2 regions of the Nocardia sp. NBC_01377 genome follow, and region 1 is predicted to be linked to the other one. Evidence: riboswitches for the same ligand, from Rfam matches in the RefSeq annotation. Region 1 holds a riboswitch; the other holds the start of a gene.
What was found. Region 1 has a riboswitch for thiamine pyrophosphate ahead of OG225_RS19610 (purine-cytosine permease family protein). Riboswitches for the same ligand answer to the same signal wherever they lie in the genome.
Positions count from the first base shown of each region.

Region 2: it holds a riboswitch for thiamine pyrophosphate, as region 1 does, so the genes downstream of both, thiC (phosphomethylpyrimidine synthase ThiC) here and OG225_RS19610 (purine-cytosine permease family protein) in region 1, are expected to answer to the same signal.

Region 1 covers NZ_CP109566.1:4,240,394-4,245,346, forward strand. Annotated here, with positions in the region: gene OG225_RS19600 (cellulase family glycosylhydrolase) at 1-442, opposite strand, end outside; gene OG225_RS19605 (alpha/beta hydrolase) at 655-1,617, shown strand; TPP riboswitch at 1,714-1,827, shown strand; gene OG225_RS19610 (purine-cytosine permease family protein) at 1,825-3,201, shown strand; gene OG225_RS19615 (TetR/AcrR family transcriptional regulator) at 3,187-3,771, opposite strand; gene OG225_RS19620 (crotonase/enoyl-CoA hydratase family protein) at 3,772-4,458, opposite strand; gene OG225_RS19625 (hypothetical protein) at 4,518-4,953, opposite strand, start outside.
Region 2 covers NZ_CP109566.1:6,906,066-6,911,018, reverse strand. Annotated here, with positions in the region: gene thiC (phosphomethylpyrimidine synthase ThiC) at 214-1,842, opposite strand; TPP riboswitch at 1,830-1,955, opposite strand; gene OG225_RS31875 (hypothetical protein) at 2,083-3,195, shown strand; gene OG225_RS31870 (exodeoxyribonuclease III) at 3,223-4,038, opposite strand; gene OG225_RS31865 (GNAT family N-acetyltransferase) at 4,115-4,953, opposite strand, start outside.

The DNA of each region.
Region 1 (4,953 bases):
TCGCCCAGTTCGGGAACCCGCTCCAGCTCGCGCCGACCGATTCGTTGAACGCGTCCTGATGGGAATCGATGAGACTGTAGATGCCGTACTCCGCCAGCACACCCTGGGTCTGCGCGATCTGCGCGATGTAGTCGTCGTCGTAGACGCCCGGCTGCGGCTCGACGGCCGTCCAGGCGAACCCGAGCCGGACCGCGTTGACACCGTGCTCGGCCAGGTACCGGGCGTCCTCCTCGCCGAAACCGCCCGCCGCGGGGAAGTACGGCGGATATTTGTAGACCATGTTCACACCGTGCACGGTGATCACCCGGCCCTGTTCGTCGGTGAGCCAGCGCCCCGCCTGCACCAGATCCGACGCCGTCGGCGTCGCCGCGGCCGGTACGGTCAGTCCGAGCAGCAAGACGACCAACCCGAGACACCGAGCGGCCGAGGACATGAGGGTCATCGCGCAAACCTTTCGACGAGTGCGCCGACCGCCCCGCTACGGCACCGTCGACTCGAGCGAGAGAAGCTCCGATACGCGGCCGCCGTCGAATCCCCGGCACCGCTGATGCGGAAATGCTATATCTCCGCGACCGGATGGGATCACGACACTCCAAGCCCCCGTGCCGTCCTGTTGTCGCGGAGCGCGGCGACCGTGTGAAAGAGCGAAACACCATGCATGTCACCGAGACGATGATCGATCCCGGCCTGCGAAGGGCGGCCGCGGTGCTGGGCAGGGCGGCCGGACGCGCGCGCACCGTCGACGAACTGCGGAAGCCGACACCGATCATGGACCGGATAGCGCGCGCCGTGCCGATCGGCGGTATCCGTCGCCGCGAACGATGGATCCGTCGGCGCGACGGCTCGCCCCTGCGCGTTCTGATCGTCACCGGCCCCGACCCGGCACCGGAGGCGGCGGGGATCCTGTGGATCCACGGCGGCGGCTACGCCATGGGCGCGCCGGAGTGGGAAATCGCCGCCATGCGCAGACTCGTGCGCACCGGCAATTGCGTGATCGTCTCCCCCGACTACCGACTCAGCCGCCTGGCACCGTATCCGGCGGCGTTCGAGGACTGCTACGACGCGTTGCTGTGGTCGCGCGATCACGCCGACGAACTCGGGGTCCGCACCGACCGACTGGCGGTCGGCGGGGCCTCGGCGGGCGGCGGTCTCACCGCGGCGGTGTCGCTGTATGCCCGCGACCACGGCGAGGTCGCCATCGCCTTCCAGATGCCGATATACCCGATGATCGATGACCGTGGCGGCACCGACTCCGCCGTCGACAACAACGCCCCGGTCTGGGACGCGGTCACCAACGAATCGGCCTGGCGTCTCTACCTGGGCGATCTCTACGGCGGGAACGTGCCCGCCTACGCCGCACCCGCACGCGCCGCCGACTTCGCCGGATTGCCGCCGACGATCAGCTTCGTCGGCGGCATCGAACCTTTCCGCGACGAGACCATCGCCTACGTCGATGCCTTGCGCGCAGCGGGCGTGCCGGTCGAGTTCCAGCTGTTTCCCGGCGCGTTCCACGGGTTCGACGCCGCCGTCTGGACCCCGATCGCCAAGCGGGCCACGGCTTTTCTGCTCGATCGCTTCGACCACGCCCTGCGGACCCACCGCGCACCGCAACCCTGACCGCGCTACCCGGGGTCGGTGCGCCAGCGCGCCCACATCCGCCGATCGCGAACTCGCCCCGGTGCGTGTGCCAGTACGCGTGTACCATTTGCCCGGATATACACCCGCGGGAGCTCGGAAATGGCCGGGCTGAGAGGGCGGACCCGAAGCGCCGCCGACCGCATGAACCTGTCCGGGTAATGCCGGCGTAGGGAAGCGAGTTGCCCGATGGCCTCATCGACCGCCGACACGACGGGCCAGGAGGCCCCGCTCACGTTGGATCAGCCCGCGCCGAGGGTGCTGTCGTTCTGGGATCAGAGCGCGTTCTGGGCGAATCTGGGCGTCAGTCTTTTCGCGTTCTCCGGGGCCTACACCGTCCTCGCGCCGAATACCGAGGGCGCGGCGCAGATCTCGATCGCGGCGGGCATCGTCGCGATGATCATCGGCACCGTGGTCGGCGGACTGATGCTCGGGCTCGCCGCCGTCCCCGGCGCGAAAACCGGCAAACCGGCGATGATGCTGTTGCGGGGTCTGTTCGGCGCGAAACTCAGTTATGTGCCGACGGTGCTCAATATCGCCCAGCTCATCGGGTGGGGCACCTTCGAGTTGATCGTCATCGGCAATGCCGCCGAAGAGATGTTCGGCGGCGGTCCGCGCTGGCTCTACGTCGTCGTCGCCGGGGTCATCACCACCGTGCTCACGATCTGGCCGCTGGGGTCGGTACGACTGCTGCGCCGGTTCGTGACGGTGGGCGTCGGCGTCGCGCTGCTCTGGTTCTACATCCAGTTCTTCCGTGCGGGCCTGCCCGATCTGACCGCCGATCCCGGCCCCGAGGGCAACGGCCCGTTCGGCGCCGACTGGTCGCTGTTCTGGATCGCCACCGATGCCGCACTGGCCGTATCGATCTCCTGGATGCCGGTCGCGGCCGACTACACCCGTCACTCGCGCAGCACGAAAGCGGCGTTCGGGGCGGCGAGCGGCGCGTACGGACTCACCCAGATCCTCGCTTACATCCTCGGTCTGTTCGCGCTCGCGCTGTCCACCGGCGACGGCACCTACGGGCCGTTCCTCAGCGTCACCCTCGGCGCGGCGTTCTTCTTCATCCTGGTGCTGCGCGAAGCCGACCAGTCCTTCGCCAACGTGTACTCCACCGCGATCTCGATCCAGAACCTCGCGCCGCGCGTCGACCGCAGGGCGCTCTCGATCGGGCTCGGCGCGCTGATCACGGTACTGGCGCTGTGGCTGGACATGGACGACTACTTCGGCTTCCTCGGCCTGATCGGCTCGGTATTCGTGCCGCTGCTCGGCGTTCTCGTCGCCGATTTCTTCCTGCGCACGCACGGCGAGTGGAACACCGCCGCCGACGCGCCGTCACGCTGGGGCATGATCGTGGCCTGGCTGGTCGGCCTCTCGGTGTACCAGCTGATCAATCCCGGCGACGCGGGCGTGTGGACCGATGCCTGGGTGCGGGTACAGGAATGGCTGCATTTCACCAAGCAGCCGTGGATGAGCGCGTCGCTGCTGTCGTTCCTCGCCGCCGTCGCGGTGGCGTGGCTGGTGGGCAGGTTCATCGACCGCCGCGCCTCGGTGTCAGCGCGCGGATAGGGTCGCGAGGGCGGCCAGCGCCGCCCGCTGGAAGGTTCGCGTGTGGGTTCGCGGCGGTGTGTCGACGCCGCCGCGGACCCACTGGCGGCAGTACTCCTGGGCCGGTCCGACGCAGAGCGCGTGTGCCAGCGAGAAACCGGAACCGTCGTCGGCTCCGGCGCCGGGCAGCTCCGCGTAGCAGCGTCGAAGCGCGTCGAAGAATTCCTGATTGTGCTGCGCCAGTGCGGGTTTCGCTATGGCTCCGACCTCGTCGGGCAGGGTGGCGAACAGGAAGCGCGCGAGCTCTCGGCGATCTTCGACCCAGCCCAGATGCGCGGCGATGAACGCGAGTACGTCGCGCTCGCCGTCGCCGGAACCGAGGCGGTCGAGCACGGCGCGCTGGTAGTCCAGCATCGCTTCGACGTAGACCGCCGCCGCGAGCCCGGCCTTGGAGCCGAAGGCGTGGAACATACTGCCGCTGGACAATCCGAGCCGATCGCGCACCGCGGCGACGGTGAACGCCGGATACCCCTTCGCGAGCAGATGCGTCCTCGCCTCGGCCAGGATCCGGTCGCGGGTGTCCCCCGCCACCTAGACCCCGAACTCGGTATCGATACCGGATCGCACGGCCTCGAGCACCGCGGCCCGCACCCGTGTCTTCGTGCCGAGATGCGCGACCATGTCCAAGCCCGCGAGCCGTTCGGCCTCGGCGTACACGCCGCTGCGCAACGCGTCCTCGTCCTCGGCGACGACGTCGAGGAAACCCAGGTCGCGCGCTTCCCCCGGCGCGAACAACGCCCCGGTGCCCGCCGCGCGATCGAATCCGGGTGCGGTGAGCCGATGCCGGGCCGTCTCGACGCCGTAGTGCGGGATGGTGAGTCCGATCGCGACTTCGTTCAGTCCGATCTTGAAATCACCGGCGACGCCGAAGCGCACATCGGTCGCGAGCAGCACGAACGCACCCTGCGCGATCGCGTGTCCGGCGCAGGCCGCGATGACCGGATACGGAAAACTCAGTAGTCGGTGGACGAGTTCGCCGCCCGCCCGCAGGGTCCGAACGACTTCCTCCGGATCGCGACCGAACATCGCGAGGTCGTATCCGGCGGAGAACAGCCGAGGCCGCCCGGTCAGCACGACCACGGCCCGGTCCGTCTCGGCCTGCGCCAGCGCCGCCGTCAATTCGCGAATCATGTTCTGCGACATCACATTCGCTTTACCGTCATCCATCGCGATGGTGGCGACGGCACCTTCTCGTGTGTATCCGACGAGATCAGGCACCACAACTCCTTCGTCCTAGAGCCCCGCTCTAGAGTAGCACTCCACCACGAATTCGAGCGTCATTCGCGCGGGCGCCAGATCTGCGCCGCGTCGGCCAGATTCCACCAGGAGACGAAATCGGGGTCCTGTTCGACGAGCACCCACTCGGCGTCGAGCGTGGCGAAGAAGGACTCGTTCGCGGTCCGGCCGCCGCGCGGTTCACCGATGTAGACGAGCCGGTCGCCCCCGGCCTCGCGGTAGTGGTTCAACGCCTCCGACGACATCGGGTCGTCCCATCCCGGCGGCCAGCACAGCAACAGGACGGCGTCGGTGGTGTCGATGTGGGCGAACGCGGTGAGATCGCCGACCGGATGCCAGGTCTCGGGAATTCCCGAGGTCGCCGGGAACGACAGGTTCGAGCGCGCGCCGGGCGGTTCGACGTCGAAGGCGAGGACCTCCGCACCGCGACGCGACAGCTGGGCGGCCCAGTAGCCGCGTCCGGCACCGAGTTCGACG
Region 2 (4,953 bases), 2.7 Mb from region 1:
GGACGTCCGGCGCGTGAGGTCACCGCATCGGCAGATCCGTCGCGGACACCGCAACTCCCCGCTGTCCTGCCCCCTGCGCAGGGCGGCGATGCGATGTCCGCGACGGTCGCCGCCGGGTAATCCCGCTGCCGGGGGCGAGACGGAGTACCCGGCATCCGTATTTCCGGGTAACGAGCGACACCCGGAAATACGAAACCGTGGACAGCCGTGGTATCAGGAGACCACGGGCAGATACACCTTCTTGCCCGCATCGGCGAATTCCGCCGATTTTTCGGCCATTCCCGCCTCGATGGCCTGCACATCGGTCAGACCCTCGCGTGCGGCGTACTCCCTGACATCGGCCGAGATGCGCATCGAGCAGAACTTGGGCCCGCACATGGAACAGAAATGCGCGGTCTTGGCCGGTTCGGCGGGCATCGTCTCGTCGTGGTACTCGCGTGCGGTGTCCGGGTCCAGCGATAACGCGAACTGGTCACGCCAGCGGAATTCGAAACGCGCCTTGGACAATTCGTTGTCCCGGTCCTGGGCGTGCGGGTGACCCTTGGCGAGATCGGCGGCGTGAGCGGCGATCTTGTAGGTGATCACGCCGACCTTCACATCGTCGCGGTTGGGCAGACCGAGATGTTCCTTCGGGGTCACGTAGCAGAGCATGGCGGTGCCCGCCTGGGCGATGATCGCGGCGCCGATGGCCGAGGTGATGTGGTCGTAGGCGGGCGCGATATCGGTGGCGAGCGGCCCGAGGGTGTAGAACGGGGCCTCCTCGCACAGTTCCTCCTCCAGCCGCACGTTCTCCACGATTTTGTGCATCGGCACGTGGCCGGGACCTTCGATCATCACCTGGACACCGAAGGATTTCGCGATCTTGGTAAGTTCGCCGAGGGTGCGCAGTTCGGCGAACTGGGCCTCGTCGTTGGCGTCGGCGATCGAGCCGGGACGCAGCCCGTCACCGAGGGAGAAGGTGACGTCGTATTTCGCCAGGATTTCGCACAGTTCGGCGAAGTTGGTGTAAAGGAACGATTCCCGGTGATGGGCCAGGCACCACGCGGCCATGATCGACCCGCCGCGCGAGACGATGCCGGTGACCCGTTTGGCCGTGAGCGGGACGTAGCGCAACAGCACACCGGCGTGCACGGTCATGTAGTCCACGCCCTGCTCGCACTGTTCGATGACGGTATCGCGGTAGATCTCCCAAGTGAGCGCGGTCGGATCGCCGTTCACCTTCTCCAGCGCCTGGTAGATCGGCACGGTGCCGACCGGGACCGGGGAATTGCGCAGAATCCACTCCCGGGTCTCGTGGATGTTCTTGCCCGTGGACAGATCCATGATGGTGTCGGCGCCCCAGCGCGTGGCCCACACCATCTTCTCGACCTCCTCGGCGATCGAGGAGGAGACGGCGGAATTGCCGATATTGGCGTTGATCTTGACCAGGAATTTCTTGCCGATGATCGTCGGCTCGAGTTCGGGGTGCTTGTGATTGGCCGGGATGACCGCCCGTCCGGCGGCGACCTCCTCGCGCACCAGCTCCGGCGTCACGCCCTCGCGCTCGGCGATGAAAAGCATCTCGGGGGTGACGATTCCTCGGCGAGCCCAGGCCAGCTGGGTCGGCGGACCGTCGACCCGCGGTTTCTCCCAGCCGTCGCGCAGCGCGGGTAGACCTGCTTCCAGATCGATGGTGGCCGCGGTGTCGGTGTACGGGCCGGAGGTGTCGTAGACGTCGAAGGTCTCACCATTGGTGAGGTTGATCCGGCGAACCGGAATGCGCAGGTCATCGACCTGGCGATAGTGTTTGACGCTGCCTTCGACAGGACCGGTGGTCACGGTGTCGACAGGTGTGCTCGTCATGTTTCTCCCTACGCCGGCATTACCCGGTCAGGTTCATACGGTCGACGGCCCTGACGCTCCGTGGAGCTAGCCGTCCTCTCAGCCCGCTGGTGCGAGCCCCCGTTGGCGATATGCGATTTTCCCCGGCCAACCATACCCGCCCGCCCGACGCCGCTCCCGGTGATCCGCATACCGGAGGTGATGGTCGCGATACGGTCGCGGGCACTGACGACCGGCGTCGCGGGGATTAGGTTGTGGGGCATGCAATCCGAGTTGCCGACGCTGGATGTTCTGTGGGGTCGCACCCTTGTGGTCCAAGTGGTGCAGGATCCGGAGGGTTCGGGGCAGCTAGGTGAGTTGGTCGGCGGTCGGGTCACCTTCGACATGGGGCTGGCGGAGAACTGGTTCACGCTGGTGCGATACGTGGACGGGACCGCCGTGCTGTTCGGGCAGGGACGTGACGACCACTACGTCGCGCCCGCCGAACCGCAGGATCTGCTCGCGGGCGCGCCGCCGTGGGTGCCGATCGCCGATCTCACGCCGCTGATGCTCGACGAGGTGATCGATTTCGTGCGCTGGTGGGACGGCACGGCGTGGCGGCACTCCGCACAGCTGGAATTGTTGCGCGTGGAGTACGAGACGGCGGTGGCGCTCTATCCGCTGCTCGAATTACAGCAACTGATAGGACTTTTCGCGGAATCGCTGCACGGCGTGACCCGTGCCGAGATTGCCGCGCTGTTCGCGGCGGCGGAGACGAGATCGGTGACGCCGGAACTTGTTTCGGTGCTCGAACCCGAATTATGCGATCCGGTATACGATTTCCTCGCGCGCGGCGGTGTCGTCGCCGGGTCGGCTCCGGTGGCGGAGGAACTTCCCGTCGCGGGAACCGGACCGCGGTGGCGTCGCAGGCTCAGTCCGGTCGACCATCGCAGGCAACTCGTCGCCGCGATGGTCGAGGCGCCCGAGAAGCCGCGCCCCGTTCCGCCAGAGAGTCCGGAACTCATCGATATGGTCGCCCGTATCCGGGTGCTGTACGAGGAGTACGGGCATATCGACTTCGCGTTCCGGGTCGGTCGCGGCATCGGGGTCGGCGTGCCGCGCAACGCGCGCAAGATTCCGACCGGGTTGCGGCGGCTGCGCGATACCGAGACCGGTGAGCACGGCCGATGGCTGTTCATCCGCTTCGCCATCGACGGCGCCGAGGTCCGGGTGGAACGCGCCTACGACCACTGGCCGGACTGGTTCCCGCGCAGCCCCTACGACAACGATCCGGACCGAGGCGATCTCGTGGAGGAACTCGCCAACCGCGGCGTCGACGCGCAACCGACCTGGGCCGCGCTGGCCGCCGACGAATTCGCCTACGTCACGGTGTGAGCCGGGGCGGGTGCCACGCGCTCCCGGTCAGTCGCGGAATTCGGCGATGACCGGGGCGTGGTCGCTCGCGCCCTTGCCCTTGCGCTCGTCCCGGTCGACCAGCGCGTCCTCGGCCCTGCCCGCCAGTTCGGGTGAGGCAAGGACGAAATCGATGCGCATACCTTCCTTACGGGGGAAACGCAGCTGGGTGTAGTCCCAGTAGGTGTAGACGCCGGGGCCGGGTGCGAAGGGCCGCATGACATCGGCGAAACCGGTGTCGACGACGGCCTCGAAGGCCTCGCGTTCGGGCGGGGAGGTGTGGGTCTTGCCCTGGAAGAAATCGGTCGACCACACATCGTCGTCGGTCGGCGCGATATTCCAGTCGCCGACGAGTGCGATCCTGGCCTTCGGGTCCTCGGTCAGCCACGCCTGTCCGCTCGCGCGCAACGCGGCGAGCCATTCCAGTTTGTAGGTGTAATGCGGGTCTTCCAGTGCCCGGCCGTTCGGTACGTACAGGCTCCACACGCGCACGCCACCGCAGGTTGCGCCGAGTGCGCGGGATTCGACGACGGGCGTGCTGATCAGGGATTCGCCCGCGTCCTTGTCGAAACCGGGCTGACCGGGAAAGGCGTATTCGACATCGTCGAGCCCGATCCGGGAGGCGATGGCCACGCCGTTCCACTGGTTGACGCCGAGGTGGGCGACCTCGTACCCGAGTTCGTCGAACCGCTCGAACGGGAACTGGTCGTCGCGGCATTTGGTTTCCTGCATCGCGAGCACGTCGATGTCCTGGCGGTCGAGGAATTGCACCACCCGATCGATACGGGAACGGATCGAGTTGACGTTCCAAGTCGCGAGACGCACGAAATGCCTTCCTTCACAATGGGCCCACAGGACCGCACGGCCTACAGGTTCTTTTCTACGCTCTTTCGCGCGGCTGTCACGACGGGGGAGCGGCGTAACGGTAGCTGTGATGGTCGAGGAAACCCATGTCGCGGTAGAGCGCCATCGCGCCGACATTGTCCGCGGTGACCTGGAGATAGGCGTGGGTCGCGCCACGGCCGTGCCCCCAGCGGATCAATTCCGCGCAGATCAGGGAACCGAGCCCGTGCCTGCGGTGCTCGGCCGCGACCGTGAGACAGCTCAGCCCGATCCAGCGGCGTCCGTCGGGGGCGGCGGTCAACGCGCCGCGTCCGATCGCGATCGGTGCGGGGACGCCGAGCGAGGCGAAGCCGAGTTCACCGTCGTGCACGGAGGTCAGCACCTCGCGGATCGACGCCGAATCCGGCTGATCCGTGGGGGTTTCACCCTGAGACCGGTACATCGACAGCCACGCGTCATCGGGCGCGGACGCGAACCGCACCATCGGCGGACCCTGCGGCAGCACGAAATTCTCGATATCGAGGCCGAGGACCACCGTCTCGCGTTCGATCGGCCAGCCGGGTGGGGCCGTGGCGAGACGATCGGGCAGCGCGAGGCGCAACGGCAGGTTGCGCAGGGTGTACCAGTCGTCGATGCGCAGCAGGGTCTCGGTGGTGAGATCGGCGGGTACGCCGTGCTGCCCCAGCGGCACAGCGGAATTCGCGCGGTAGGTGTACTCGTTCCCGGCGCGCGCCAGCCAGCCGTCGATCCACTCGTACTCCATGCCCGGCCAGCCGAACGCGGCCGCGGCTTCGAGCGCGCGGATCTCGCCGATGCGAATGGGTCTCGGACCCAGGGCTTTGAGCGCGACGACCCGGTCGTCGGTGACCGACACCAGTCGGCCGTCGGCGGCGCGGA